2 regions of the Aeromonas bivalvium genome follow, and region 1 is predicted to be linked to the other one. Evidence: riboswitches for the same ligand, from Rfam matches in the RefSeq annotation. Region 1 holds a riboswitch; the other holds the start of a gene.

Region 1 (15,551 bases):
TCCTTGGTGAGAAACTGCGCCTCGTCGACGATGAACACATCGATGGGCTGTTCGGCATGACGTGCCTTGACCATCTCGAACAGATCGCAGCTGTCGCTGAACACTTCTACCTTCAACTCCAGACCGACCCGGGCGCTGATCACCCCGAGCCCGAACCTGTCATCGATGGCCGGCGTCATGGCGAGCGGGTGCATGCCGCGTTCGAGATAGTTGAAGTGCGCCTGGATCAGCTGGGTGGACTTGCCCGAGTTCATCGCGGCGAATTTGTAGTGTAATGAGGCCATGCTTGCTCCGATGCCAATTGATGGCGCGCATGCTAACGCAGGGAAGCGTCAAAAACAAAGGGGCCCGCAGGCCCCTCGTCATGCATCAGACGGTGACAGCCGTCTTCTGGTTTGCTCTGAGATAGAACAGGGTCACCCCGATGAACCAGGCGCAGCTGACCACCAGGCCGACGCCAACCGATTCAGTCATCCCCAGCGCCAGATAACCGGCGGCAGCCCCGACGGCGATGGTCAGCGCATAAGGCAGCTGGGTCATCACGTGATCGATGTGATGGCAACCGGCACCGGTGGAGGAGAGGATGGTGGTGTCCGAGATAGGGGAGCAGTGATCCCCAAACACGGCACCGGCCAATACCGCAGAGAGCATGGGCAGCATCATGCCGATCTCGCTGGCGGCGGCCATGTCACCGGCCAGGGGCAACATGATGCCGAAGGTACCCCAGCTGGTGCCGGTGGCGAACGCCATGGCGCCGGAGAGGCAGAACATCACCACAGGCAGCAAAGAGATGGGCAGGCCGCTCTGGGCCAGTGAGGCAAGATACTTGCCCGTCTCCACATCGCGGATCACGGCGCCAATGGCCCAGGCAAACACCAGAATGTAGATGGCGGGCAGCATGGCCATGACGCCGTGCTTGATGACCTCGAGCCAGGTGCGCAGGGCCAGGCCCATGCGCAGGGTCAGCACCACGGCCACCCCGAGGCCGCACAGGCCGCCATTGACCAAAGACGCCCCGACATCGGTATTTTCAAACGCGCCCAGCACCCCGAATGGCAGCCCCTTTTCTGTCAGGGCGGCGGCGCCGGAGGCCATCATGAAATAGACGGTCGACGCGGTCAGGGTCAGGATGGGCAGCACCAGATCGAGCACCCGACCACGGCTGGAGACGGGCAAATCCCCACTGCTGCCAGGCGGCACGCCCTTGGCCGGATCCCACAGCTGCCCCTCGAGCGCCCGTTGCTCATGACGACGCATGGGACCAATGTCGAGCTGGAACGCGATCACCACCAGCACCATGGCCAGGGTGAACAGGGCATAGAAGTTCATCGGTATCATCTGCACGAAGGCGGAAATGGGGCTCTGATCCTGGATGCCATGGGCCGTCAGAATGCCGCCGATGAGGGCGATGATATAAGCCCCCCAGGACGAGATGGGCATCAGCACGCAGACGGGAGCCGCCGTGGAATCCAGCAGATAAGCCAGCTTCGCGCGGGAAATATTGAAGCGATCGGTCAAGGGGCGGCAGATGGTCCCCACCGACAGGCTGTGGAAATAGTCATCGATGAAAAACAGGAATACCAGCAGCCCGGTCAGCAGCTTGGCGCCCCGCCGGTCTTTGATGCGTGCGGCGGCCCATTCGGCGAACGCCAGGGTCGCCCCCGAGACCGTCAGCAGGCTGATGATGCCTCCCAGCAATAGCAGGAACAGCAGTATGTTGACGTTCCAGCCATTGAGTGCGCCGTCAGACCAGACGATCCCCTTGGCAACCTGACCCAGGTACTGGGCGCTGGCCAGGGGGGCAAACTGGTTGACCAACAGGCAGCCCAGCACGATACCCACTCCGAGGGAGAGCAGCACCTTGCGGGTGGTCACGGCCAGCGCGACGGCCGCCAGGGGGGGAATGAGGGACCACGCCGAATCGGCGTAATGGGTAATGTCCATGATCTCTTGGCACCTATAACGAATAAGGTGGAGATCTACCGAGAGGATAAAGAAGAAAACGAGCCCGTGAGGGGTGACTCCTCCGCCCCTTCAGTAGCGCTCCATAGTGATTGACTATGGCAGTACTGCACCTGTTCGATGCAATCCCAGCGACCCTGCATGATGGCGTGATCACTTCGGCGCTGACTCCTTTCTCCATGCGTCGCAGGCATCACCCTCGGCATGAATAGTTATAGGCAGCGCGCCTCTACTTAAAAGGTATTCGGCGGGTATTTTATCGTGCCGCTATTTTATATCAAGTTTTTTGATTAAATACTCATTCGAATCGATATCTCCCCAGCAAAACCAGTACAAGACTTCATCCTGGTGTCGAGTGGCGAGATTTTAGTCTGATGACTCCTCCTTCAGGCCCCTGCAGCCAATTAACACAGCGACAGAGAGAGAAAATAATGTTCCAGAACCTTATGACTTGATTATTAATTATCGCAGCTTGACTTAATGACACCCTGACGTATAAATTACCTGAAAATAGCTATTCATATTTATCCCTTTTCTTGCTCGCATGGTAACCACTATGACTGAATTTTTGAAAGTATTGCTGAATATCCGTAGCCTGCGTGCCGCTTGCCGTGAGCTGACTCTGGAACAACTGGAAGAAGGGTTGGAGAAATTCTCCGCCATCGTTGCCGAACGTCAGGAAGATGAGGCTGCAGATCGTCAGGCTCGCGAAGAGCGTCAGCGTAAAATCAATGAATATACCGAAATGCTGAAAGCCGCAGGCATAGACCCGGCGGAATTGGTCAGCGCGGCCCCCAGCGCAGAGCCGGCAAAAGGCAGCAAGCGTGCGCCGCGCCCTCCCAAGTACCGTTATGATGACAACGGGGTTGAAAAAACCTGGACCGGTCAGGGCCGTATGCCTTCCGCCATCGCCAAAGCCATCGAAGAAGGTAAATCCCTGACGGATTTCGCCATCTGATAGGGTCAGGCCAAATCATTAAAAAAACCCTCGCGATGCGAGGGTTTTTTATTGGTCACGGCAGCAACATATCCCTACCCTATTACCTGTCCGCAGCCTTGACCCAGCACACTTCGGCCCTGCCCTCCTGGCGCAGCACGAAGCGTGCCAGGGTAAAGAACCAGTCACTGAGCCGGTTGACATATGGGATGACGGCAGGGTTTATCTGCTCCTGTTCGCTCAAGGTCAGCAATTGCCGCTCGCAGCGACGGGTCAGGGTGCGCACCACATGAGCCTGGGCCGCCGCCTCCGAGCCGCCGGGTAAAATAAACTGGCGCAAGGGAGGCAACTGCGCACTGTAATGGTCTATCTGGGATTCCAGCCGCGCGGTCCAGCCCTCATTGACTTGCCAAATAGCGCTCGACTGCGCCTCGCTCGAAAATGCCAGTTCTCCCCCAAGATCAAATAACTCCTGCTGAATAAGGGTCAGATCGGCTAATAGTTCAGGATGTGAATCGGCTATTTTTGCAGCGAGCAGACCTATATGAGAATTTAATTCATCTATATCGCCATAACTGGCCACGCGCTGATGATTTTTGGCGATGCGGGTCGCGTCAGCCAGACGGGTCATCCCCTTGTCCCCTTGCCGGGTATATATTCTCATCCTGATATCCTGTCGATGATGGGCACTATCATGGTTTCGAGCCCATTTAATTTGATTTCATAGGCCAATGCCAGGGATTGGCCCAGTGAACCGGCCGGGAACCCGCTCCTGGCCATCCATACCAGATAGGGCTCGGGTAAATCGATGATCCGCCTGCCACGATATTTCCCGTAGGGCATGGAATTGGCAAGGGTCAGCAATATCTGCTCGTCGGCCAGGGGGGTCATTTAATCGATATCCAGATATTTATGAGTCTGAATAGAGAGGCGCCAATTACGCTCGATGCAGACCGCCATGGCCAGCTCGGTTGCCCTGGGTTTCTGGCTGATGGGTTGCAGGGCAATGACCACATCTTCCCGCAAGCTGGCGCTGGCCAGCAAGGCGTCCAGCTCCTCCACATGGCGCATCATGGCCACGGGATGCTTGATCTCGTTGGCCCGTGCCAGGGCGCCAGGCAAGACACTCAGACCACCCTGCATGCCGATCTTGGGCGAGACAGTCACCCAGGTGGCCGGATGGGTCAGCACCTCGCTGGTGCCGCTGGTCTCGATCTGGAGCTGATATCCGGCCTGATGCAGGGTCTCGCTCAGCTCGGTGAGATCATAGAGACAGGGCTCCCCTCCCGTGATCACCACGTGTCTGGCCTTGTAGCCAAGCTCGGCAAAGCTGGCCACTATCTGGGCACTGCTCATTCCACTCCAACCATCGGACTCATTAGAACAATTGAGTACCTGGCTGATGGGCACCTCTCGCGCCGGATCGACCACCCAGGTGTGGCGTGTATCGCACCAGGGACAGCCAACCGGGCAGCCTTGCAGCCGCACGAAGATGGCGGGCAGGCCGGTGAAGACCCCCTCCCCCTGGATGGTTTGAAAAATCTCGTTTATCGGGTAGTGCATCATAAAACGACGGTTACCAATGGCTGTGACCCCGTTCGGGGTGAGAGGGGCTCAACGCCCCCGTTTGTGCTCGAGGCGCTGACGAACGCCCACCCGATCGGTCAGATACTGCTCCAGCCCGCGGCGACGCAGGATACAGGCGGGGCAGGTGCCGCAACCGTCACCGATCAGACCGTTGTAACAGGTGAGGGTCTGCTCGCGCACCAGTGCCAGCTGACCGAACTCGTCGGCCAGCGCCCAGGTCTCGGCCTTGTCGAGCCACATCAAGGGCGTCTCAAAGCGCAGCCCGCGATCCAGCCCGAGGGCCACCGCATGATTGAGCGCCTTGACGAACTCGTCGCGGCAATCGGGATAGCCGGAAAAATCGGTCTCGCACACCCCTGTGATCACCGCCTCGGCCCCGACCTGATAGGCATAGATGGCCGCCAGGGTCAGAAACAGTATGTTGCGCCCCGGCACGAAGGTATTGGGCAGGCCATTGTCCTGCAGCTCGGTACTGACCGGAATATGATCCCGGGTCAGGGCCGACACCGCCAGCTCTCCCAACAGGGTGACATCCATCACCTTGTGGGCCGCCACCCCCAATTGCGTGGCGAGGGCCCGGGCCGTCGCGATTTCGGCCAGATGACGCTGACCATAATCGAAGGTGATGGCGTGCACCTCATCATAATGGGCCTGGGCCTGCACCAGACAGGTGGTGCTGTCCTGGCCGCCACTGAACACGACAACTGCTTTTCTCACTGGATAGATCCTCTTAGGGGCGCCGCGACTCTGGCGTGCGCGTCGAATAGGAGAGCCACTGCTCGTTGAGACGATGGAAGAGGCTCAGCAAGGGGGCGTATCTGACGGCGTCGCCCTCCCATTGCGATAACAGATGATAGCCCGCCTCCAGGGTCGAGAGCGCCGTGGAGAAGGGCTTCTTGCGGATGAGGTACTGCCCCTCGGCCGTGGCGAGGGAGAGCCTTGGCAGGGCGGCGAGCGCCGGATTGAGGCGCAGCATCTTGTAGGCCTTGCGCCAGGTGCCGTCGAGCAGCACGAAGCAGGGCGGTGCCTCTGCATCATCGGGCAGACTGGCGCGCAGGCTGGCGAGCGATTGTGCCTGCTCATCTGGCCAAAGCAGATAGCAGCGCCGCTGTGCCAGCCAGCGGGCCAGTACGGCGTCTTCGCGAAAGTCCTCCCCGACCCGGATCTCGACATGGGCCAGGCTGGCTGCCAGCAGGGCCGCCGTTCCCTTGGGATGACCCACTTCGCCTGGATGTTGCAAGATGAGCAGGGGCACCCGATTGATAACGGGGTGAATATATTCACATAGACAGGCTTTGAGGGCGCGGGTACAGCGTGTACAGTAGCGACTGTCTTGATCGTTGGGTTGTTTCATGTCGTCAGTCACATCCGGGCTATTCTGGCTTATCACGCTCTCACTCGCCTGCCTGATCCTCTTCTTCACAGTGCCAAATGACCTCATCTCCTTCAACCGGGTCCTGATTGACCAGGGAGAAGGGTGGCGCATCATAACAGGCAATCTGGCTCACACCAATCTGTGGCACCTACTGCTCAATCTCTCGGGCCTGCTGGTACTCTACGCCCTGTTCTGCGATTACCTGCAGGATTGGGGCTTCCCGCTCCTGCTGGCACTGCTCGCCATCGCAGTCGGCCTCGGCATCTGGCTCTACTATCCGCACACCCAGTGGTACATGGGTCTCTCCGGCGTGCTGCATGGTCTCTTCGTCTGGGGCGCCATGGCGGATATCCGCCACCGCCGCCATTCCGGCTGGCTCATGTTGCTGGGGATTGCCATCAAGTTGTGGCTGGATCACTACACGGGGGGAGACAGCCCGGCCGCCATGCTGATCGGAGCCAGGGTTCACACGGGATCGCACCTGATTGGGGCGGGAGCAGGCCTGGTGCTCGGCCTGCTCACCGTTGTCATCAGCGGTTGGCGAGTTCGTCGTTGATTTCGCCAAGGGTCAGGGCCGGATCGGTCGCCTGGGTGATCGGACGACCAATGACCAGGTAATCGGCTCCCGCCGCCACCGCTTCGCTCGGAGTCATGACCCTGCGCTGATCGCCCTGGGCGGCGCCGGTCGGGCGGATCCCCGGAGTCACCAGCAAGAAAGCCTCCCCCAGCGCCCCCTTGAGCTCGCTCGCCTCGTTGGCGGAGCAGACCACACCGTCGAGTCCGGCATCCTTGGTCAGTCGGGCCAGACGCAGCACCTGCTCGGCCGGGCTGATATCCAGGCCGATCCCGGACAGATCCCCTTGCTCCATGCTGGTCAGCACCGTCACCCCGATGAGCAGCGGCGCCTTGTCACCATAAGGCAGCAGCGCCTCCCTGGCGGCCCGCATCATCCGCTCACCGCCACTGGCATGCACGTTTACCATCCAGACCCCCAGCTCGGCACTCGCCGCCACCGCCTTGGCAACCGTATTGGGGATGTCGTGGAATTTCAGATCCAGGAAGACATCGAAGCCCTTGGCCACCAGCTGGCGCACGAACTGGGGACCAAACAGGGTGAACATCTCCTTCCCGACCTTGAGGCGGCACTGGGAGGGGGAGACCCGGTCCACGAAGGCCAGGGCATCGGCTTCACGCTGGTAATCGAGCGCGACCAAGACTTTGGGATCTAACATCTCTCTTCCTATAGGTTATTCACCGTCCAGACCACGGATCGGCTTGATGGATCCCCACTGTCGACAGGAGGGGCATTGCCAGAACAGAGAGTGCGTGGCAAAGCCGCACTGACGACACTTGTGGGTGGATTTTATCTTGATCTGTTCACCAACCAGCTGCTGCAGCAGCTCCAGGCTCTCCTTGGCCGGGCCAGGCTCGGCACTGGCGAGCTGGAAGCCCACCAGCTGGTAGAACCCCTTCATCGAGGGGTGGCGACGCAGCTGGCGCAACACCAGGGTTCTGGCCTGGCTCAGACCATCGCGCTCCTCCACCAGCCTGGCCAGCGCCAGGGTCACACTCACCCCCGCATTCCCCTCCACCGCCTTTTCAAGCAGCGGGATCAGCTCCTGGCTGCGACCCAGCGCTTGATAGCACTGGTCCAGCAGCGGCATGGCCTCGGAGGCAAAATCGATATCCTGTTCGAATACCCGCAGCAGCTCTCGGCTCGCTTGCAGATACTCCCCTTGTGCCATCGCCAGGGTCGCCAGACGCAAGGACGCACGGGCACAGCTGGGATTGACCCCCAGCGCCTTCTTGAGCCGAGCCAGGGCCTCTGCCTCGTTGCCGTCCATCAGGGCCAACTCGGCCAGCTCGCAGTGAAAGTGTGAGATGGGCTCGGCCAGCTTCTTGCCGGGGAATTTTTGCAGGCGCTGGGCCACCAGGATGGCTTGCTGCCAATCACGCAGCTGTTGATGAATGATCAGCAACTGGGTCAGCGCCGTCTCCTCGAAATCCGCATCTTCGCAGAGCTCGACCCAGATGGCCTCGGCCCGATCGAGCAGACCGGCCGCCAGAAAATCCCGCGCCAGCTCCTGCAGGGCCAGCTGGCGTTGCTCTCGGGTCAGCTTACGGCTGACCAGATTCTGATGGATCTTGATGGCACGATCGACCTCGCCCCGTTGACGGAACAGATTGCCGAGGGAGAGGTGAGTTTCAATCGTATCGCTGTCAACTTCGAGCAGCTGGATGAAGAGATCGACGGCCTTGTCAGACTCGTCGGAGAGCAAATAGTTGAGCCCCGCCACGTACTGGCGGGAAAACTGATTGCTCTGTTTCTGGGTGTCCTGGCGAACACTCCTGCGCCCCATGTACCAGCCATAACCAGCGGCGATGGGCAACAGCAGGAAAAGCAGTTCAAGCATAGAGGAACGTTATTCCTTACCGGACTCCTTGTCCGATGCTGTGGCCAATTCCAGCTGGCGGGATTGCCGGCGCACGGTGCGATTCAGTGTACGATTTTGCAGCTTTATCCGCAGATAGAGCAGGCCGAATACCAGCCAGCCGAGGAGGAAACCCGTACCGAAGAAGAGACCCAGCAGCAGGGAGAGCGAGAACTCGCCTTGGGCAATCAAATAGTTGAATTGCACCAGCTGACCATTTTGTGATCCGAGGGCCAGGGTGAAGATAAAGACCAGTACCAGAGGGATAAGAGCCAAGACACGCTTCATGGGATCTTCCTGTCAGTATCGAAGAGACCCAGTGATTATCCTTAAAATCAGCCACAGACTCTAGAGAGAAAGGGAAAAGACTTTCAGAAACAGGCTAATTGACGCAATAGGGCGAGCAAAAACAAAAAAGGCATACTCAGGTATGCCGTTTTCTGCATTATTCAGCGAGATTGACACGCTCTCGCAATTCCTTGCCTGGTTTGAAGTGCGGCACATATTTGCCCGTCAGCTCCACTTTATCGCCAGTCTTGGGATTACGGCCTACGCGGGGTGCGCGATAGTGCAGAGAAAAGCTGCCAAAACCGCGAATTTCAATCCGATCGCCGTTTTGCAGAGTCGATGCCATCTGCTCAAGGATCTCCTTGATGGCGGCCTCAACATCCTTGGCCGGCATATGCATGCGGCTCGCAGCCAATTGTTCGATGAGATCTGATTTGGTCATAAGGTTAAATCTCCTTCCCCGATCACATGCAATATTCATTTTGCCAGGATAAAAAAGGGCGGCGTGAAGCCGCCCTTTTCTTGCATCAAGGATTACTCACCCTTGGCGGCTTTGAACGCTTCAGCCATGGCATTGCTGAACACAACTTCTTCTTGCTGGTTCAGAGAATCGATAGCAACACGCTCGTCAGCTTCGTCCTTGGCACGGACGGACAGGCTCACGGTGCGGTTCTTACGATCAACACCCATGAACTTGGCTTCCACTTCGTCACCAACAGACAGCACCAGAGTGGCGTCTTCTACGCGGTCACGGGCAGCATCGGAGGCACGCAGGTAGCCTTCAACACCGTCAGCCAGTTCGATCACGGCACCTTTGGCATCAACCTCGGTAACCTTACCCTTCACGATAGCACCTTTCTTGTTGTCAGACAGGTACTTGTTGAACGGGTCTTCTTCGATCTGCTTGACGCCCAGGGAGATGCGCTCACGCTCCGGATCCACTTGCAGAACAACGGCTTCGATCTCGTCGCCTTTCTTGAATTCACGCACGGCTTCTTCGCCCTGGTTGTTCCAAGAGATGTCAGACAGGTGAACCAGGCCGTCGATGCCGCCATCCAGACCGATGAAGATACCGAAGTCGGTGATGGACTTGATCTTGCCGGAAACACGGTCGCCTTTGGCGTGAGTTTCGGCAAACAGCTGCCACGGGTTGGATTTGCACTGCTTCAGACCCAGGGAGATACGACGACGCTCTTCGTCGATGTCCAGGACCATGACATCTACCAGGTCGCCAACGTTGACAACTTTGGACGGGTGGATGTTCTTGTTGGTCCAATCCATCTCGGAAACGTGTACCAGGCCTTCAACGCCTTCTTCGATTTCAACGAAGCAGCCGTAGTCGGTCAGGTTGGTCACGCGGCCAGACAGACGGGTGGTCTCCGGGTAACGCTTGGCGATAGCAACCCAGGGATCTTCGCCCAGCTGCTTCAGGCCCAAGGAGACACGGGTACGCTCGCGGTCGAACTTCAGTACCTTGACGGAGATCTCGTCGCCAACGTTGACGATTTCGGAAGGATGCTTAACGCGCTTCCACGCCATGTCGGTGATGTGCAGCAGGCCGTCAACACCGCCCAGATCTACGAATGCACCGTAGTCGGTCAGGTTCTTGACGATACCCTTGACTTCTTGACCTTCTTGCAGGTTAGCCAGCAGGCTTTCACGCTCGGAGGTGTTCTCGGTCTCGATCACGGCACGACGGGAAACGACAACGTTGTTGCGCTTCTGGTCCAGCTTGATGACCTTGAATTCGAGTTCTTTGTTTTCCAGGTGAGCGGTGTCACGGATCGGACGCACGTCAACCAGAGAACCCGGCAGGAAGGCACGGATGCCATTCAGTTCAACGGTGAAACCACCCTTGACCTTGCCGTTGATGATACCGATAACGGTAGCTTGCTCTTCGTAAGCCTTTTCAAGCTGCAGCCAGGCTTCGTGGCGCTTGGCTTTTTCGCGGGACAGCTTGGTTTCGCCGAAACCATCTTCGATAGAGTCCAGAGCTACGTCGACAGTGTCACCTACGTTGATTTCCAGCTCGCCCAGGGCGTTCTTGAATTCTTCGGCAGGAATGGCAGACTCGGATTTCAGGCCGGCGTCAACCAGAACGAAACCGTTCTCGATGGCAACGACGGTACCCTTGACGATGGAACCTTGACGGGTTTCAACGGAGTTCAGGGACTCTTCAAAGAGTTGAGCAAAAGATTCGATCATTGTTTGTGTCACAAATGAAACATCCACTAGCAATCCGGCACCAGCGGGGCTGTTTGAAATAATCTGCTCCATCCTTGGCGCAGACGACCGATGTCAGCGCGAGCCAACATCATTGAGTTGTTGCTTCGCATAGGATAGTACCGTTGCCAGCACTTCATCTATGGTCAGCGCGGTGGAATCCACCACCAGGGCATCTTCGGCCGGTTTCAAGGGGGCAACGGCACGATTGCGATCGCGATCGTCACGCTCCTGAATCTCGGTCAAAAGACGCTCAAAGTTAACATCAAAGCCCTTATCTTGCAACTGCTTATAGCGGCGCTGGGCCCGCTCCTCGGCGCTGGCGTCAAGGAAAATTTTGATCTCGGCATCGGGGAAAACCACTGTGCCCATGTCGCGGCCATCGGCGATGAGACCCGGGGTCTGGCGAAACGCGCGCTGACGGCGCAGCAGGGCCTCGCGCACACGGGGGAAGACGGCGACCTTGCTGGCGGCATCGCTCACATCCTGGGAGCGGATGGTACGGGAGACATCTTCCCCTTCCAGCACCACCTTTACCTGTTCGCTGTCGACCTGGAACTGCACATCCAGATTGGCGGCCAGGGGCACCAGGGCCGCTTCGGAATCGAGCTCCACATCATGGTGCAACGCAGCCAGGGCCAGCACCCGGTAGATGGCGCCGGAATCGAGCAGGTGCCAACCCAGCTCTGCGGCCAGCAGCTGGCACAAGGTGCCTTTACCGGCACCACTCGGGCCATCAATTGTCATCACGGGGGCCATATGGGGCATAAAATATCTCCTGCACTTGATGTTGCGCATCATCCCGATGGGATGAGGTAATGGCCGCAGAGTATACCCAAATGTGCCAAGCCTGGCAGTCGTCACCGCACAGTTCCGTACAAAAGCCGTCGTGAGTGGTTCTTTTGCGTACAGCCCCCCGCCCACCATGGCGCCGTGCATGACGGGTTCTGATGGTCGCAGAGGCCGAGGCGCGCTAAACTGGCCCCCTTTTTCGAGTCCTTGTCGTTAAGGAGTACCCCCATGAGTAGCATTACTCTCGTGGCCAAGTCCCAGTTGCCGACCCCCTGGGGCACCTTTACCCTGGTCGGTTTTCAGGAAGTTGGCACGGGGAAAGACCACGCCGCCCTGGTCATGGGCGATGTCAGCGGGGATGAGCCCGTCCTCGGCCGCATTCATTCCGAGTGTCTCACCGGCGATGCCCTGTTCAGCTTGCGTTGCGACTGTGGTTTCCAGCTGCAGGCCGCCCTGCAGCACATCGCCGCCGCCGGGCGCGGCGTCTTGCTGTATGTCCGTCAAGAGGGGCGTGGAATAGGCCTGCTCAACAAGATCCGGGCCTATCACCTGCAAGATCAGGGCGCCGACACCGTCGAGGCCAACGTGGCGCTGGGCTTTGCCGCCGACATGCGCGACTACACCATCTGCGCCGACATGCTCAAGGCGCTCGACATCAAGAGCCTGCGCCTGATGACCAACAACCCGCGCAAGGTCAAGGCGATGGAGAGTTTCGGCATCCCGGTGGCCGAGCGGGTACCCCTGCAAGAAGGGCGCAATCCCCACAACGAGTTCTATCTCTCCACCAAGGCGAGCAAGCTCGACCATATGCTGAAGAAATGAGTCGGTTGCGCCCATGAAAAACGCCTCCCATCGGGAGGCGTTTTTCGTTGTGGATGTACGGGGTTGCGTGTCGGTACCGTCCCCCGCATGCCATGGCGGCGGAGTCCCGCTTCCTCAGCGGATCGGCAGCTCTATGTCGGCAAACATGGCGTCCACGTCGTCGCTCGAGCGCATGGCGATGGCTTTTTCCACCACATCCCGCGTCAGATGCGGGGCAAAACGGGTCATGAAGTCATACATGTAGGTTCGCAGGAACGACCCCTTGCGAAACCCTATCTTGGTGGTGCTGTGGGCGAACAGATGACTGGCGTCCAGCGCCACCAGATCCGTGTCGGTCTGCTTGTCCAGCGCCATGGTGGCCATCACGCCGATGCCGACGCCAAGGCGCACATAGGTCTTGATCACATCCGCATCCGTGGCGGTGAAGACGATGTTGGGCTCGAAACCGGCGCGATTGAAGGCGGTATCGAGCTCGGAGCGACCGGTAAAACCGAACACATAGGTGACCAGGGGGAAGTGGGCAATGTCGGCGATGGAGAGCTTGCTGACCTGGGTCAGCGGGTGACCCCGCGGCACGATCACGCTGCGGTTCCAGTGATAGCAAGGCAGCATGATGAGATCTTCATAGAGGTGCAGCGCCTCGGTGGCGATGGCAAAATCCGCCATCCCCTTGACCACGGCCTCGCTGATCTGGGTCGGTGTGCCCTGGTGCATGTGCAGGGAGACCTTGGGAAAGCGCTTGATGAACCCCTTGATCACCTCGGGCAGGGCATAACGGGCCTGGGTGTGGGTGGTGGCGATGTGCAGGGTTCCCTGCTCCGGATGAGTATGCTGGCTCGCCACCGACTTGATGCCCTCCACCTTGCCGAGGATCTCGTTGGCTATCTTGATCACGTCGCGCCCGGCCGGGGTGATCTGGGTCAGATGCTTGCCACTGCGCTCAAATATCTGAATTCCCAGCTCATCTTCGAGCATGCGAACCTGTTTGCTGATCCCGGGTTGAGAGGTATACAGGCTCTCCGCCGTCGCCGACACGTTCAATCTGTGGTTGGCAACTTCCACGATATAACGCAATTGTTGGAGTTTCATGGTGTTAGGCTCTAAAGACGACTTCAACTAATACTAACAAACTTTTAGTTATTAGCCCTCGCTTCTTGCCGTTTCTGCCATGGGCTGCGCCAGCAGGAAATCCCGCAGTGCCCGATTGGCCAAGGAGAGGGGATCGCCACGGCGCCAGGCGACGCAAAGATCGAGAAAAATGGGCGGGTCGAACGGGATCCCCGCCAGGGCCTTGTCTTCTTCGACCACCATGCGTAGGAAGGTGCTGACCGCAAACCCCTGACGCACCACCGCCTTGAGCAGCGGGATGAGATTGCTCTCGAAGGCGATGGAGGGCTCGATGCCGAGCCCCTGGGCCAAGGTCTCCATGTGTTCCCTGTGATAGAAACCGCGGCGAAACACCGCCAGCTCCTGGCGAAAATACTCGGCCAGGGTGACCCGCTTCGCCCCGTAGAGGGGATGCTCCTCCCCCACCACCATCAGCATCTCTTCCCGCAGCAGCTGACCCCCTTCCAGGGCGGGGGGCAGGTCACTGGTGATCAGGATGGCCAAGTCCAGTTCTCCCGCCACCATGCGACTGAGCAGCTCCCGGGTGCCCGCCTCCTCGACCCGGATCTTCAGCCCCGGATACCTGTGCTTGAACGCCATCAGTATGGGGGGAAAGTAGTAAGAGCCCATCATGTAGGGGATCCCGATCCGCACTTCCCCCCGCTCCAACCCCTTGAGCTCGGCCATCTCCGCCTCCGCCTGGTGCATCTGCAACAACAGTCGCTCGGCATGGCGACAGAGCACCTCCCCCTCCGGAGTGAGACGCACCGACTTGTCCTGGCGATCGAACAGGCGCAGCGCCAGCCCCTGCTCCAGCTTGGCGATGGCCATGCTGACCGCGGGCTGGGCCACATGGAGCTGCTGGGCGGCCCGGGTGAAGGAGCCTGTGTCCCGCACCGCCAGCAGATAGCCGAGTTGCTTGAGGTCCATATCAATCCCAGTTATGAGTTGGATAACTTAAATATATTATATTTATGGACATGGGCCCACTACCCTAAGGAAAACCCTGGAGCATCCCATGATCGAAGTAGGAAGTCGCCCCTGGCTACGTGCCACCCTGGCCCTGAGCCTGGGCTCATTTCTGGTCTTTTTGAATCTCTACCAGAGCCATCCCCTGCTGCCCATGCTGGCGAATGAGTTCGCCATCAGTTCCCTCCACTCCGGCTGGACCCTGACGGGCTGCACCGCGGGGCTCGCCTTCGCCTTGCTGATCTGCGCCAGGCTGGCCGATCGCTTCGGCCGCCGCCGGGTCATGTTGTGGACCCTGACCGGCGCCATACTGCTCTCTCTGGTCGCGAGCGGGGTCGAGCAATTCGGTTCCCTGCTGGCCCTGCGCATCCTGCAGGGCATGCTGCTGGCGGGCCTGCCCGCCACCGCCATCGCCTACATGGGGGAGGAGTTCACGCGCCGCGCCCTCATCTCGGCAGTAGGTATCTATATCGCCGCCAACTCCCTGGGGGGGATCGCCGGCCGGGTGCTGGGCGGTCTGCTGGCCGGCTGGTTCGACAGCTGGCATGCCACCTTCCTCGGCATAGGCCTCATCAGCCTGCTGCTCCTGCCCCTGGTGGTCTGGCTGCTGCCGACCCAGCGCAACTTCACCCCCAGCCAGGCGAGCCCGGGCCAGCTCAGGCAGGCACTGGGAAGCCATCTGCGCAATCCCCTGCTGGTGGGGGCCTACCTCATCGGTGGCCTCAACTTCATGGTGTTTCTCAACCAGTTCAGCTACCTCACTTTCCTGCTCTCGGCCGAGCCCTTCTCCCTGCCGCCCCAATGGCTCGGCATGCTGTTTCTGACCTATCTGTCGGGCACCCTCGCCTCCTCCATCAGCGGGCGCTGCGCCCAGCATCTGGGGGCTGAGCGGCTGCTGCTCGTGGGGATCGCCTTGATGGCCCTGGGGGCCCTTCTGCTACTGGGGGCGAACCTGGCCGCCATCCTGGCGGGGCTGCTGGTGTCCAGCTTCGGCTTCTTCCTCGCCCATGCCTGCGCCAGTGCCTGGGTCGGCCAGCACGTGACCCACGACAGGGCA
Region 2 (15,551 bases), on a different contig from region 1:
TACTGGTATTTGGTGCCCGTCCCCAGAACGACGAGGCCCTGTCCCGCGCCGGCATCGAGGCCCATTACCACAAACGAGTCCGGGTCACCGACGACCCCAGCTTCGCCCTCATCAAGCAGGTGAGCGGCGGCCTGCAATTCGACATCACCGCCAAGCTCTCCATGGGGCTGGCCAACACCCCCATGCAGGGGGCCCGCATCAGCGTGGTGAGCGGCAACTTTGTCACCGCCCAGCCCCTGGGAATAGACGATGGGGTCGACTACTGCCACAGCGGCCGGGTCCGTCGCATCGACGTGGAGGGGATAGTGCGCCAGCTCGATCAGCAGAACCTGGTGCTCGTCTCCCCCATCGGCTGCTCGGTCACCGGGGAGAGTTTCAATCTCACCTCGGAAGAGGTGGCCAGACGCATCGCCGTGGATCTCAAGGCCGACAAGCTGATCTGCTTCAGCAGTACCCAGGGGGTGCTGGACAGACAGGGCCACGCCATCTCCGAGCTCTTCCCCGAGCAGGCGGAGGAGCTGCTGGTGGCGCTGGAGCAGGCGGGGGAAGAGATGTCCGGCACCGCCCGCTACCTGCGGGCGGCCATCGCCTCCTGCCGCGGCGGCGTGCCCCGCTCCCACCTGGTGAGTTATCAGGAAGACGGCGCCATGCTGCAGGAGCTGTTCAGCCGCGAGGGGCTGGGGACCCAGATAGTGCGCGAGAGCGCCGAACGGGCCCGCGCCGCCACCATAGAGGACATAGGCGGCATCCTGGATCTCATCCGCCCCCTGGAGGAGGAAGGGATCCTGGTGCGCCGCTCCCGGGAGCAGCTGGAGATGGAGATAGACAAGTTCACCATCATAGAGCGGGACGGCCTCATCATCGGCTGCGCGGCCCTCTACTGCTTCATGGAGGAGGCCATGGCCGAGATGGCCTGCGTCGCCATTCACCCCGAGTACCGCAACTCCAACCGGGGCGACCAGCTGGTGGCCAAGGTGGCGGAGCGGGCCAAACGGCTCGGCATCCGCCAGCTGTTCGTGCTCACCACCCGCTCCATCCACTGGTTCAGGGAGCGGGGCTTCGAGCCCCTGGAGGTCGAGGCCCTGCCGGTGGCGCGCCAGCGGCTCTACAACTGGCAGCGTCGATCCAAGGTTTTGTCAAAGACTATTTTTTAAGCTATTGATTTTGCGTTGCCTTCGACCAGAAACTGAACTTTTTTCGAAACTCGATTGACAGTGCAATCCAACGCGGGTTATTTCTAACTGCACTCCACCCCCAGCGGGTGGAGCCAGAAGAGGAGCGTTGCCCAGGTAGATCGGAGCAGGACACCAGAGTCCCATGATGCCGATTGAGGGGGAGCAGCGCCGAGACGCAGGAGGAGCCTGGTATCCTCACCGTCGGCCGCGGGGGCTGAATCCCCCGGGTTGTCATCGGTAGTGTCTATCCACTACCCGGGCCAGATCCTGGCCGGGTACTGGATGGGCTCTGCAGGTGGAGCGCTTCTGGCCGGGATCCTTCATCATTCCTGCCATTTTCTGCCCTCCCCTGTCTCTTTGCCCCATGGATCCGGATATTTGATATAGACAGGAGTATGCAATGAGCCCTTTCAACGTCGCCAAGTTTGGCGGAACCAGCGTCGCCAATGCCGCCGCCATGAACAACTGCGCCAACATAGTGCTGGCCAACCCGGCAACCCGGCTGGTGGTGCTGAGCGCAAGCTCGGGGGTCACCAACCTGCTGGTGGCCCTGGCCCAGGGCGAACTCGATGAAGGGGAGCGCGAGGCGCAGCTCGGCAAATTGGCCGACATTCAGCAGAGCATATTGCAAGACCTCGGCCAGCCGAGCGAAGCCTCTGCCATCATCCATGGTCTGCTCGGCGACATTCGCAAGATGGCGCTCCAGGCCACCCAGCAGACAGATGCCGAGCTGGCGGATCGCCTGATCGCCTGTGGCGAGCTGATGTCCACCCGGCTCTTTACCGAACTCCTGTGCCAGCGGGGCGTCAAGGCCCAGTGGCAGGATGCGCGCCAGCTGCTGCGCACCGACAGCCGTTTTGGCAAGGCCAGCGTGGATCTCGCTGCCAGCCGCACCCTCTGCCAGCAGGCTCTGGGTCCCCTGCTCGGTGACACCCTCATCATCACCCAGGGCTTCATCGGCGCCGATGGCGATGGCCGCACCACCACCCTGGGCCGCGGCGGCTCCGACTACAGCGCCGCCCTCCTTGCCGAGGCCCTGGATGCCACCGCCATCGAGATCTGGACCGACGTCCCCGGGATCTACACCACGGACCCGCGCCTGGTCAGCCGCGCCCGCCCTATCCCGGAGATCAGCTTCGTGGAAGCGGCGGAGATGGCCACCTTCGGCGCCAAGGTGCTGCATCCGGCCACCCTGCAACCCGCGGTGCGCCGGGACATTCCCGTGTTTGTCGGCTCCAGCAAGGATCCGGCGGCAGGGGGCACCTGGATCCGCGCCACCACCCAGAGCAGCCCGTTGTTTCGCGCCGTGGCCCTGCGCCGCCAGCAGGTGCTAGTGACCCTGCACAGCCTCAACATGTTCCACGCCTACGGCTTCCTGGCCGAGGTGTTCGGCATCCTGGCCCGCCACCGCATCTCGGTGGATCTCATCACCACCTCGGAGGTGAGCGTGTCGCTGACCCTGGATCACACCGGCAGCCAGAGCAACGGCGAGCCCATCCTGGGCGACAAGGTGCTGGCGGAGCTGGGCCAGCTGTGCAAGGTGAAAGTGGAGACGAACCTGGCGCTGGTGGCCCTCATCGGCAACCGGATGAGCGAGGCCGCCGGGGTGGGCAGCCGGGTATTCGACGCCATGCGCGAGCACAACATCCGCATGATCTGTTACGGCGCCAGCGCCCACAACCTCTGCTTCCTGGTGCAAGAGAGCGAGGCAGGCGAGATAGTCAATCGCCTGCACCAGGAGCTGCTCGACTGAGCGGCCAGCGGTCACTGCAGCAAAGAGGGCGCCTAGGGCGCCCTCTGTCGTGTCTGGTCCCGGGATCAGGCCGGTGCCGGGCTCAGCTGCCACGCCCTGGCCTGCTCACGCCAGCGGGCCAGCTCCTCGAGCAGCTGGGACTGGCTCATCCCCCCCAGCTGCGCGCCCTCGGCCAGCTCCTCATAGAGATGGCGCAGGGCATGTTCCAGCCAGTCGAGTCGCCTCAGGGTCAGGGGGCCGCAGCTCTTGCCGCCCAGATCGTCCAGCACGTCCAGGCGATGGCTGCGATACATGTCCTTGAGCCAGTTTGCCGCCAGCGCCTCCTCGCCGCTCAGGGCGGTGCGCCACTCGCCGGCGAGCCCTTCCAGCCTCGCCAGCACGGGGGCACAGGCCCCCTCCCGGCTCAGACGCGCCAGCTCCTGCTCGGCCCAGGCCAGGGTGAGGCGTCGCCAGCAGGCAAACTGCGCCAACGGATTGACCTCGTCGAGCCAGAGCCCGGACAGGGTGCGGGTCTCGAGACGCTCCACCACATGAAACTCTGGGTCGCACAGGCCGTTGGAGTTGAACTCGAAGCGGGGATCGAAGGGCCAGGTGTAACCGAAATCGAACAGGCTGATCTGCTGGCCGTCGTCGAGCAGGTTGCCCGGGCTCGGATCCCAGTCAAACCAGCCCCAGCGGGCCAGCTCGGCCTCGGCCGCCAGCATCTGGGCCAGGTTGCGCTCGCAGAGAGTGCGCACCGGCTCGCCCCGCAGCCAGGGGGAGAGCAGGATCCCGGCCCGGGCCGAGCCGAAGCTGGTGCAGACCACATTGGGCAGCAGGGTGGGATGCAGCTCGCGCAGGGCCTCTATCTCCCGCCGGCGTTCGAGCTCGGTGAGAAAGGCGGTCTGACCATCGGGATTGGCGACCCGGGAGACGGCGCGCCTGCGCTTGAGACACCAGTGATGGCCCTCGACCTTGAGGTGAAACACCTGGGCGCTGAGGCCGCCATCGTGGAGCGCGATCACGGCAGGATGCCCCTCCCCCAGGCTCTGCAACTGGGCGAGGGAGAGGGGGCAATCGCGCTCGCGGCCAACCCGTATCTCGTCGTTGCGCTGCAACATCGCTAGTAGTCTCGCCTGGCGTCCGGCAACTTTAGGATTCATTACAGTCTCCCCCATTCGTTATTGAGAGAGTAAACATCGCCCCCGCTCCCTTGCCAGCGCCATCCTCTCATGATGCCGCTTTCATCACAGAAACAGAGGGCGGGACCGGATCCCGGTCACACAAGTGTCCGCATCCCTTCATTTTTCTGTCATTAAATTGACAAGCAAGGGCAAGGCCAGCACCATCGGTCAACATCAATGCAAGCAAGATGATGCTCAAAGGACGAGCCCTTATGCCCCTCTCACGCCCAGGCCAACGGCCACGGGTTCCCCCGCTGCCAGCTCTGATGCTGGCGCTGCTGTCTGCCCTGCTGCTGTTCACCCTGCTGCTGCCGATCTTAAGCCCGGCCAACCTGCTGAGTCCGGCCAGGCCCATGGTGCTGGGGCCGGCCGACAACCCGGTCGCCACCCTGGTCCGTCACTCCCTGCTCTACAAGAGTGACAACCGCGGCCTCTATCTGGTGGTGCACAGCCAGTGGCAGCTCAGACAACCGCTGCAACCGGCGGACAGGGTGCTGGTGGAGCTGCTGGGGGAGCAGGGCGCGGCCATCGCCACCCAGAGCCAGCGGGCCGACAAGCGCCAGCGCTGCGATCCCAAGGGGTGCAGCCTCGATCTCAACAGCACCATTAGGGCACCGGACGACGCCCTCTCCAACCACTATCAGCTGCGCATCGGCCTGCAGCTGGCGGGCCGGGAGGACAGCGGCGGGCTGCGCCGCATACTGCAACCCCTGCCGGAGCAGGGGTTCAACCTCAGCTATCTGCTGGCAAGCCTGGGGCTGGTGCTGCTGATCTGCGCCGCCGCCCTGCGCATCTGCCTGCCGCTCTTGCGCCGGGGGCTCGCCTGGCGACTGATGGGCTGCCTGCTGCTCGGCAACCTCACCTTCGTGCTGCTCCACGGCTTCGTGGTGTTTCGGGTCGGCGAGTTCCTGCTCTGGACCGGCTTTCGCCCCGAGCACTACTACCTGGCCTGGGGCAGCATGGTGCTTGGCTGGGGACTGTGCGCCCTGGCCGGTTTCAACCTCTACATGGGGCTGGTGTTCGCCCTGCTCTGCGCCGTGGGGCTGCTCGCCAACTTCGTGAAGATCGCCATCTACGGGGTGCCGCTCGGGGGGGACGATCTGGGCAACCTGCTGGCCCTGGCCCGCATCCTGACCGAGCAGCATCCGCTGCTGCCCTGGGTATTCGGCCTCGCCCTCCTCTTCCTGTGCTGGTACTTCGCCCTGTCGCGCTGGGTGCTGCGCACCCTGGCCGCGACCGTCGCCTTCTTCGCCCTGTGCGTGTTCGCCACCCAGGCCGGCAACCTGCTGCTGGGGGTCAACATCCGCTACATGGACAGGGCGGTCAACTACCACAGGGACATCATCCGCGCCGGCCCCGGTCTCTACCTGTTCAACCTGGTGGACGACATGCTGCAAAGCGGCAACATCTTTCGCTACCCCTTGCAGAGCCAGGCCCCCAGCCTGAGCCAGACCCGGCCGCAGCCCCCGTCCCCGGCCCAGCCTCGCTGGGACAGGGTGATAGTGCTGCAATACGAGTCCCTCTGGCTCGACTGGCAAGCCAGGATCTGCGCCCCCGCCCCCACCCTGAAGCTGCCCGCCACCGTGTCCCAGTGGCACAAGACCATCCACTCCCCCACCACGGGGGGCATGACGGTGCTGCCGGAGTTCGAGATGAACACAGGGCTGCCGGTGGGGCTGCTCAAGCAGGGCATAGTGCCCTACTACTATCTGCGCGATCGGGTGCCCGGGCTGGCTCAGACCGCCAGGGCGAGCGGCTATCGCACCCTGTTCGCCCACCCCTATACCGAGAAGTTCTGGGGGCGGGAGAAGGCCATTGCGGCATTGGGGTATGAGGAGCGCTGGTTCAGCGACCATTTCACCAGCCTGGAGTACAAGGGACTCTATGTGTCGGACCATGCCCTGATCGATCACCTGCTCAGGCGCAGCAACCAGGATGACCAGCCGCTGTTCGCCTACGGGGTCACCATGCAGGGTCATGGCCCCTACGACGGCGTGCGTTATCAGGCCCAGCAGCTCGACAAGGCCTGCCCGGATCTCGCGCCGGCCGAGCGCCAGCTGCTCAACACCTACTACACGGGGGTGGTGGATGCCATGGCCTCCCTGGAGCGGCTGCTCAAGGCCCTGGATGCCAGCGGCAAACGCTACCTGGTGGTGGCCTTTGGCGATCATCAGCCCTACCTGATGCCGGCGGGCAAGGGGATCCATGGGGACAAGCCGCCCCGGGATGCCAGCTATCAGATCCCCATGATGGCCTTTACCCGCAATGACGGCAGCCTGGATCTCGCGCGCCAGTTTGGTGCCGTGCGCCAGCTCTACCAGATGGGTCAGGCGACCCGCGCCCTGCTGGCCGGGGATCTCACCCCCCTTAGCGATGGCCCCCTGCTCCACCCCGTACTCGGGCAGGAGAAGGGATTCGACGTCTCGCCCCTGGTGCCGCAGATCCGCGAAAGCTTTCGCCCCGAGACCCTGCCCTGAGCCGGCGCGACCTGATGACAAAGAGGCCGCAGTTGCGGCCTCTTTGTCTGTGGCAAGGCCCCCCTAGCGCCACCAGGGCTCGCACAGGCTCAGGCGCTGGGCATCCAGATCCAGCTCGGCCTCGATGCCGAGTGGCACCGTCAACATGGGGTGGGTATGAGCGCAGTCGAACTCTGCCAGGATAGGGAAATCGGGCTCCCCCACCACCTCCAGCAGGATGTCGAGGGGCGCCTTGCCACTGCCCTGGCTGTCAAACCCCTCGTGCTTGCCAAGGATGAGGGCACCGATGCGCTCGAACACCCCGCACAGCTTGAGGTGGGCAAACCCCCGCTCCACCGTCTCTGCCTGCTTGAGGCTGTCTTCCAGCAGCAGGATGTCCCCCCGCCCGATGGCCGGCATATAGGGAGAGCCCCAGATCCCTGACAGGGTATTGAGATTGCCCCCCATGAGCCGCCCCCGCCCCCGGCCCGTCCCCACCGAGACGAGCCGGTTGGGCTGGCACAACTTGGCCCGGGTCTGGCTCTCCCATGCCAGCCGCTCCTCGGTCCAGTGCGTCGGGGTCGGCAAGCCAAGGGGCAAGGGGGAGCCGCCGTCAGCGCAGATCGCCAGAAACGCCGCCAGGGTCTCATCCACCAGGGGGGAGAACTCGCCAAAGGAGGCCACCAGGGCGGGCCCGTAGAAGGTCACCAGGCCGGTTCTGGCATGGATGCCGAGCAGCAGGGCCGTCATGTCCGAGTAGCCGACGACTATCTTGGGATCCCGCTGCAATGCCTCGTAATCGACATAAGGCAGCAGGGAGTTGGCGTTGCTGCCACCGATCACCGACATGATGCAACGGACTTGCGGATCCCGGATGAGGGCATTGAGCTCGGCGGCCCGCGCCGCTATGGTGCCGGAGCGCCAGTGATCCTGCGCCCCGGTCAGGTTGCCCGCCTTGAGCCGAAAGCCCTCTCCCTCGAGGTACGCCCTGGCCCGGGCAAACCGGGTCGGTGCCCAGGCGGTGGCCGCACTGGCGGGGGAGAAAAAGCCGATGGTGTCCCCGGGCCTGAGCCGCGGGGGGCGAAGTCGTGTCATCAAGGTGCACTCCCTGTTTCACCGCCCTCCTCACGACGAGGCCCTGGCCCCGGGGGAAGGGGGCATCCAGCAGTAAACTCGTGCTTCGGACTCTTGCGCCAATGCCCTGTCGGCGCCCTGCACGGCTGATCGCCGATGGGCCATCGGCGCCTCATCGGAGTCACACCACCACGGCGGTACCGCTGATGCTCACCATCAGCATGCTGCCGTTCTGGCCGACCACCTCGTAATCGAGGTCGATGCCGACCACGGCGTTGGCACCGAGGGCCTGGGCCCGCTCCTTGAGTTCATCGAAGGCGATCTCCCGGGCCCGGGCCAGCTCCTTTTCATAGGCGCCGGAGCGCCCGCCTATGATGTCGCGGATGCCGGCGAACAGATCCTTGAACACGTTGGCGCCGAGAATGGCCTCGCCGACCACGATGCCGCGATATTCGCGAATGGCCTTGCCTTCCAGGGTGGGGGTGGTTGAGAGGATCATGGGATCTCCTTGTAAGGGGGGGCGCGCCGCGCCCGGGCCTGTCAGGGTAACAGGCAAGAGGCGGCGCGATAACCCCATGCCCCCCGAATGAGCAGGGAGAGTGCAACCGGGGGCGAAAAAAGCAACCGTTTGATTACACAGTCAAATGCCCATCTATACTGGTGCGGTGCCAGTGACTGGCCTTAACGTCGGCGCCAAAGCGCGACTGCCGTGGCTGACCGAATGTCAGAAGGGAGAAACATGAGACAACATCGATTGCTGCTACCCCTGTGCCTGCTGGTGAGCGTCCACAGCCAGGCCGGTGGCCTCTACCTGTACGAGACGGGCACGGATGACCTCGGCCTGGCCTCGGCCGGCATGGCGGCGAGAGCCCAGGATGCCACTGTGCAGTTCATGAACCCGGCGGGATTGAGCCATCTCAAGGGGCGCCACCTGACGGTCGCTGGTCAGGCCCTCTATGGGGACGTCCCCTACGATCTCGATGATCCGGCCCAGGCGGATGTGGATACCGTGATCGGCTGGTTCCCCGCCGCCTCTTTTTATTACAGCCAGCAGATAGATGATCGCTGGACCCTCGGCGTGGCGACCTACGGCAACTTTGGCCTGGGGCTGGACTTCGGTGACTGGGCGGGCGAGCAGCTCATCCAGGAGGCCACCCTGGTCGCCCTCACCCTGCAACCCTCCCTCGCCTATCGCCTCGACGAGCACTGGTCCCTGGGCGCCGCCCTTGGCATCAACTACGGTCTCTTCTCCCTCAAGCGCGACACGCCCCAGGGAGGGCGCAAGCTCGATGACAGCGATTGGGCCCTCAACGCCAAGCTGGGGATCCTGTATGAAGTCGATCAGGGAACCCGCTTTGGCCTGGGCTATAGCAGCGCGGTCGAGTATCACTTCGACATTCAGACCCAGGCGACCATCGATCGACCCAACCTGCCCGGGATCACGGTCGACTTGCCCCTCTCCGGCATGGTCAACAGCCCGCAGCAACTGATGATCAGCGCCTACCACAGCCTCAGCCGCGATTGGGCCATCATGGGCAATCTCGGCTGGCAGGACTGGAGCGACTACAACAACAACGAGGTGGCCGTGTTCGACCAGAGCAGCGCGGCGAAAAACCGCTATCAGGACACCTATCACCTGGCCGTCGGACTGCAGCACAACCTGACCCCCCAATGGACCCTGAACGGGGGGCTGGCGTACGACTCCAGCGCCTACAAGGATCAGGACAAGACCTCCCTCACAGTGCCAAGCGGCCAGACCCTCAGGGTGGGGGCCGGCTTGCGCTACGGGATCAACGAGCAGGATGCCATCGGGGCGGGTGTTGAATATGCCCGCATTGACAGCGCCAGGGTGCAGGAGGGGCACCTGTCCGGTCGCTACGACTCTCCCGCCCTCTACTTCTTCGCGGTCAACTACAGCAAGCAGTTCTGAGCCGGGCAGGGATGCCGGGCACACCATGAAAAAGGGAGAGGCCTCGGCCTCTCCCTTTCGTCATAACGTCACGATGGCACTCAGTGCAGCTTCAGGGTCGGTCTCAGCACCCGGTTGATGCGGCCCACCAGCATGATGAGGCCGGTCTTCACATAGCCGTGCAGGGCCACCTGGTGCATCCGGTACAGGGAGATGTAGACCAGACGGGCGATGTAGCCCTCCACCATCATGGAGCCGCGCATCAGGTTGCCCATCAGGCTGCCCACGGTGGAGAAGCGACTCAAGGAGACCAGGGAGCCGTGGTCGTGGTAGAGGTAGGGCTTCATCTCGCCACCCGCCAGCTTGGCCAGTATGTTCTTGTAGGCCTGGGTCGCCATCTGGTGGGCGGACTGGGCCCGCGGCGGCACGAACTTGCCATCGGGCTGCGGGCAGGCCGCGCAGTCGCCGATGACGAAGATATTCTCGTCACGGGTGGTCTGCAGGGTCTGGTGCACCACCAGCTGGTTGATGCGGTTGGTTTCCAGACCCGCGATCTCCTTCATGAAGTCCGGCGCCTTGATGCCGGCAGCCCACACCATGAGGTCTGCCTCAATCAGCTCGCCATCCTTGGTGTGCAGCCCCTCGCTGGTCGCTTCGGTGATCATGGTGCCGGTACGCACGTCCACCCCCAGCTTGACCAGCTCCTGATGGGCGGCGCCGCTGATGCGCTCTGGCAGGGCCGGCAGGATGCGGGGGCCCGCTTCCACCAGGGTCACCTTGAGGCTGTCTGTGGTGAGGTTCTTGAAGCCGTAGGCGTAGAGCTGCTCCACCGCGTTGTAGAGCTCGGCGGAGAGCTCCACCCCGGTGGCGCCGCCACCGACGATGGCGATCTTGACCTTGTCACCGGGCTGGTATTCGGTGGCGAACTGCAAGAAGCGGTTCATCATGTGGTCGTGGAAACGGTGCGCCTGGGAGGGGCTGTCCAGGAAGATGCAGTGATCCTTGATGCCCGGGGTGTTGAAATCGTTGGAGACGGAGCCGATGGCCATCACCAGGATGTCATAGGGCAGCTCGCGCTCATGGACCACCAGCTCCCCATCCTCGTCGTGGATCGGGGCCAGCACGATGCGCTTCTCGTCACGCTTGATGGCGGTCAGGCTGCCGAGCTGGAAGTCAAACCCGTGGTTCTTGGCATGGGACTGGTAGCTCAGGGCATCGATGCCCGCGTCCATGGAGCCGGTGGCCACTTCGTGCAGCAGGGGTTTCCACAGGTGGGTGCGATTGCGGTCCACCAGGGTGATCTGTGCCTTGTTCTTCTTGCCCAGCTTGCGGCCCAGGCTGGTGGCCAGCTCCAGCCCGCCAGCCCCGCCGCCGACGACAACGATATTGGTCATGGTGAATTACCTCAGGTTCCATTTAAAGCTAAGGGAGCCGGAGGCTCCCTTGATAGTTGAATCCATGACGTGACTGCATCAGGCCTCCTTGAAGGCCTTCATCCGCTGCAGGTGATGGGAGATGTTCTTGAATTTGTGACTCTCCCGCTCATCCCACACGATGTCGTAATAATTCTTCAATTCACGCTCAGTGTCCGCATTATTACCCACTTCATCCCGCACGGAAAGGATACACAGGCAATTTCCCGAGTTTTTATTACGAAATTCTGACACGCATTTAGTGCCAATGTCCTGGTACTCCTCGGGGCGGTCGATGCGCCCTTCCATGTTGATCTCGGGGTGCAGGTTAGGGTTGAAGATCACCTGCTTGATGCCACACAGAAAACCGATCCGCTCGCTCCAGTAGCCGCCGAGCCCCACGCCGCAGATGAGGGGCTTGGGGTCCGTGCTCATGTCGAGCTGCTTCTTCACCTCCTTGAGCAGGTGACTCATGTCGTGGCGGGGATGTATGGTGCTGTAGTGTACGAAGCGCACATCATCATCGATATACTGCAACTGCAGCACCTTCTCATGATTGCCAGGGCTAGTGGCATCGAAGCCATGCAGATAGATGATCATGGTAAGACCTCAGACTCTGTGTCGGTTCTTTCGAAACTACCGCAGCAGACGGGCCCGGCGCCACCAAAACATGCGGCTTTCTTGCTTTGGATCACGACTGTGGTCGTCGGTTGCGTCCGCTGCCGGCCCCGATAAGTTGCTACGCTTCAAACACAAAAAACAACGGATGAGGATGGCGTGAACGGAATCGCCCTGAGTTATCTGTTACTGGCCGCCCAGATGGGTCTGTATGCTGTGCTCTGGACCCTGACCGCCTGGCTGGTGCGCAGCGAGCGTCTCACCTGCCTGCTCGGCGCCGCCTACTCCCTGTGCTGGGCCGCGGCCCTCGTCCTGTTTGCCCGGCGCGGCGTCCTGGATCCCTGGCTCTGCTACACGGGGGCGGATATCCTGGTGCTCTGCGGCTTCACCCTCTTGTGGGGGCGCGCCTACCGCTTCGATCGGGGCAGATTCCCCCTGCTCCGCTGGCTGACCATCACCCTGCTCGCTGCCCTGCTGCTGGCCTGGGTGGGGCCCAGTCTGACCCAGAGCCACCTGCGTCTGTTGCTGCTGGCTCTCTTCTCCGGCATCAGCGGCTTTCTGATGATCTGCTACTCGGCCCGTCCCCTCAGCCAGCAGGTGGGCGCCCCCCTCAGCGGCCTGCTCAGCCTGCTGGGGCTGCTGGCCATCCTGGTCTGGGGGCAGCGGATCCTCATGGCCCAGAGCCTGCCGCTGCCAAGCCAGGACATCCCCTCCCAGTCCCATCCCAACCTGGTGGCGTTGCTGGTGGTCTGGCTGCTCACCACAGGTCTGCAACTGGGCCAGTTCTTCATGGTGGTGCTGCGCAATACCCGCAAGCTCAACGAACTCTCCTTGCGAGACAGCCTGACCCAGCTGCTCAATCGCCGCGGCTTCGAGACCCATTGGCAGGCGCAGACCGATCCCCAGCGCGCCCTGCTGCTCATCGACGTGGATCACTTCAAGCAGGTCAACGACCATCATGGCCACGACACGGGCGATCGGCTGCTCTGCCACCTCGCCCACCTGCTGCAACACCATATGGGCACCCCGGCCATCCTGGCCCGGGTCGGCGGCGAGGAGTTTGCCATCCTGCTGCCCGGGGAGGATCTGGCCAATGCCCACGCCCGCGCCGAGTACCTGCGCAGCCAGATAGCCGCCTCCCCCCTCGTCTGCGAACTGGGGATCCTGCGCATCACGGTGAGCATAGGGGTGGCCAGCGGCCGGGGATCCTCCCTGGCCGAGCTGCTCAAGCAGGCCGATCTCGCCCTCTACCTCGCCAAACGGCGCGGACGCAACTGCGTGGCCTGCCAGCAGGAGCTGGCTGCCCAGCTCAATTGACCCCAGACTCAGGCTCCCCGACCAGCTCGGCCAGGCGCGTCACCGCCCCTTCTACCACCTCCAGGCTCTGGCGCCAGAAGGCCGCTTCGCGGATATCCTGCCCCAGGTGTCTTGCCACCAGATCTTCGGCGCTCATGCGCCCTGTGTCCCGCAGCAAGGCGCGATAGGCCTGGGCCACGTTCGCCTCCCCTGCCCCCTTGCGGCTCATCAGCTGCCGATAGACCCCCAGGCTGAACAGATAGCCAAACAGGTAGGGGTAGTTGTAAAAGCCGAAGCCCGCGATGGAAAAATGCCCCTTGGCAGCCCAGAACATAGGGTGATAACGGTCAAGGCTCTGCTCATACCAACGGCCCCAGGCCTCATCCGTCAGCGCCTTGAGCCGCGCCGGGGAGACATATCCCGACGCCCGCTCGGCCACCAGGGCCCGTTCGAAATCGAAACGGGCCGGGATGTTGACCAGGAAGGTGGCGGCGCCGTCGGCTTCCGCCCAGGCCATGGCCAGGCGCTCCTCGGGACTCTGCGCCTGCTCGAACAGGGCGCTGCGCACCAGGGTCTCGGCGAAGATGGAGGCGGTCTCCGCCAGGGTCATGGGATAGCTGCGCTGACTCATGGGCAAGTCCCGGATGAGCCAGTTGTGCCAGGCGTGCCCCAACTCGTGGGCGAGGGTGATGACGTTGTCCTGGGTGCCCCCATAGGTGATGAAGACGCGCGGCTCCACCGGGGAGGCAAACTTGGTGCAGTAGGCTCCGGTGCGCCGGTTGGGGGTCGGCGCCGCGTCAATCCAGCCGCGCTCGGCCATCATGCGGGCAAAGTCCCCCATCTCGGGGTCGAAGCGCGCGAAGGCCTCTGCGATGAGGTCGACCGCCTCCTCGAACGGGATGGCCCGGCTGCTGGCGGCCGGGGGCGGCGCAAACAAATCCTCCGGCCCCATGGCTTCTATGCCAAGCCGCCCGGCCATCAGCCCCAGGGCCCGCTGCCCCAGCCCCCGGGCCCGATACGTCTCGGCCATGAGGGCTTCCAGGGTCGCCCGCTCGATATGGCTCTGGTGGCAGGAGAGATCCAGGGCATCCAGGGTCCGCACCCTGCCGCGCTGGCGCGAGAGCTCCAGGCGCCAGCCGTTGAGGGCATTGAGGATGGCGGCCACCGTCTCCTGCTCCCCTTCCCAGCCGGCGCTGATGGCATCGAACGCCGCCCGGCGCAGGGCACGATCCGGGCTGGAGAGCAGGTTGCTCGCCTCGGCCAGCCCCATGTCGCGCCCCTCGATAGTCAGCCGGATCTTGCCTGCCAGATCGTTGTAGAGGTTGCCCCAGGCGTGCAGGCCGTCGGTGCCAAGGCCGATGACCAGCTGCTCCGCCGCCACCGGCAGGCGTTGATCCTGCAGGCGACGCTCGTGGCGCAACCGGTACGCCTCTTCTCCGAGCAGGGGATCGGCCATCAGGCGTTCAAACTCGGGCGCCGGCAGTCCCAGCATCAGATCTTCGATGGGGGCAAGCGTCTTGAACAAGTCCGCATTGAGGGCCCGGGCCCGGGAGGCCCACTGCCTGGCCAGGGGATCCCGGGCGTCCTGACTGCCACGGCAAGCCGCCAGCACGGCGACGTTCCAGCCTATTTCGCGAATGCGCCTGGCCCGCAGCCGCACCTCTCGCAAGCCGTCCGTCAGGGCATCGGGGTTGCCCGGCGCCAGGGCCAGGCCCGTGATAAAGACCGCCAGCCCGGCCAGGCTGGCCCGGGCCTGGCTCATGTCCGCCGCCAGCTCGGGGCAGTCGAGGGCACGATAGATGTGCTGGTTGTGCCAGGTTTGTGGATAGGCGCTTTGTTGCATCGGATCCTCATGGTCAGAGACGGACTGGGTCCGTCGTGAAACAGGTGTCATGTCCAGAAAAAGGGGCGAGACTATACCAGCCGCTCCAGGCGCACCACCGCCTCCTCTACATAGCGCAGGCTCTCCTGCCAGAAGCCAGGTTCGCGAATATCCACCCCCAGGTGCTTCTCCACCAGGGCCTCGGCGCTCATGCGGCCGGTGTCGCGAAGCAGCTCGCGATAGGCGAAGACAAACTCGCCCCCGCTGCGCTCATGCTGGGCATGGAGCCCCAGGCTGAACAGGTAGCCAAACAGATAGGGGTAGTTGTAAAAGCCGAACGCGGCGATGGAGAAGTGGCTCTTGCTGGCCCAGAGCAGCTCGTCATATCGACTGAGGCTGTCACCATACCACTGCTGCTGCGCCGATTTCATCATGGCCCGCAACTGGCTCGCCCCCACATAGCCCTGCTCCCGCGCCGCCACCAGGGCCCGCTCGAAATCGAAGCGGGCGGGCACATCGAGCAGCAGGCTCGCGGCCCGCTCCCCGTCCAGCCAGGCGATGACCCGGCGCTGCTCCACCCTGTCGGTGGCGGCCAGCAGGGCGTCGCGCACCAGGGTCTCGGCAAAGAGGGAGGCGGTCTCCGCCAGCGTCTTAGGATACTCCCGCTGCTCCAGGGGGAGGTCTCTTAGCAGCCAGCTGTGCCAGGCGTGACCCAGCTCGTGAGCCAGGGTAATGACGTTGTCCAGGGTCCCCTCGAAGGTGAGGAAGACGCGAGGCTCGGGCGGGTCGGCATACTCTGTGCTGTAGGCGCCGCTGCGCCTGTGTTCGCTCGGGGCCGCATCTATCCACCCCTGGTCGGCCATCATGCGGGCG

Evidence for each region. Region 1 has a riboswitch for lysine ahead of ACEUCR_RS02770 (Na+/H+ antiporter NhaC family protein). Riboswitches for the same ligand answer to the same signal wherever they lie in the genome.
Region 2: linked by a shared signal. The riboswitch ahead of lysC (lysine-sensitive aspartokinase 3) and the one ahead of ACEUCR_RS02770 (Na+/H+ antiporter NhaC family protein) in region 1 are both predicted to bind lysine.

What each region holds. Positions count from the first base shown of each region.
Region 1 is NZ_JBGXBV010000001.1:617,349-632,899, forward strand. Features, by position in the region: gene ACEUCR_RS02765 (thymidine kinase) at 1-284, opposite strand, end outside; gene ACEUCR_RS02770 (Na+/H+ antiporter NhaC family protein) at 370-1,944, opposite strand; lysine riboswitch at 2,031-2,202, opposite strand; gene ACEUCR_RS02775 (H-NS family histone-like protein) at 2,519-2,920, shown strand; gene ACEUCR_RS02780 (cob(I)yrinic acid a,c-diamide adenosyltransferase) at 3,003-3,563, opposite strand; gene ACEUCR_RS02785 (DUF3820 family protein) at 3,560-3,790, opposite strand; gene queE (7-carboxy-7-deazaguanine synthase QueE) at 3,791-4,462, opposite strand; gene queC (7-cyano-7-deazaguanine synthase QueC) at 4,514-5,203, opposite strand; gene ACEUCR_RS02800 (tRNA-uridine aminocarboxypropyltransferase) at 5,217-5,840, opposite strand; gene rrtA (rhombosortase) at 5,839-6,417, shown strand; gene pyrF (orotidine-5'-phosphate decarboxylase) at 6,392-7,093, opposite strand; gene lapB (lipopolysaccharide assembly protein LapB) at 7,109-8,275, opposite strand; gene ACEUCR_RS02820 (LapA family protein) at 8,285-8,581, opposite strand; gene ihfB (integration host factor subunit beta) at 8,739-9,023, opposite strand; gene rpsA (30S ribosomal protein S1) at 9,116-10,786, opposite strand; gene cmk ((d)CMP kinase) at 10,880-11,572, opposite strand; gene ribA (GTP cyclohydrolase II) at 11,825-12,418, shown strand; gene cysB (HTH-type transcriptional regulator CysB) at 12,533-13,507, opposite strand; gene ACEUCR_RS02850 (LysR family transcriptional regulator) at 13,559-14,455, opposite strand; gene ACEUCR_RS02855 (MFS transporter) at 14,544-15,551, shown strand, end outside.
Region 2 is NZ_JBGXBV010000006.1:119,245-134,795, reverse strand. Features, by position in the region: gene argA (amino-acid N-acetyltransferase) at 1-1,154, shown strand, start outside; lysine riboswitch at 1,264-1,489, shown strand; gene lysC (lysine-sensitive aspartokinase 3) at 1,576-2,928, shown strand; gene ACEUCR_RS14865 (protein kinase family protein) at 2,994-4,070, opposite strand; gene ACEUCR_RS14860 (LTA synthase family protein) at 4,304-6,568, shown strand; gene ACEUCR_RS14855 (S66 family peptidase) at 6,632-7,642, opposite strand; gene ACEUCR_RS14850 (heavy metal-binding domain-containing protein) at 7,803-8,120, opposite strand; gene ACEUCR_RS14845 (OmpP1/FadL family transporter) at 8,361-9,551, shown strand; gene ACEUCR_RS14840 (NAD(P)/FAD-dependent oxidoreductase) at 9,632-10,924, opposite strand; gene ycfP (alpha/beta hydrolase YcfP) at 11,003-11,542, opposite strand; gene ACEUCR_RS14830 (GGDEF domain-containing protein) at 11,720-12,877, shown strand; gene ACEUCR_RS14825 (M3 family oligoendopeptidase) at 12,870-14,699, opposite strand; gene ACEUCR_RS14820 (M3 family oligoendopeptidase) at 14,771-15,551, opposite strand, start outside.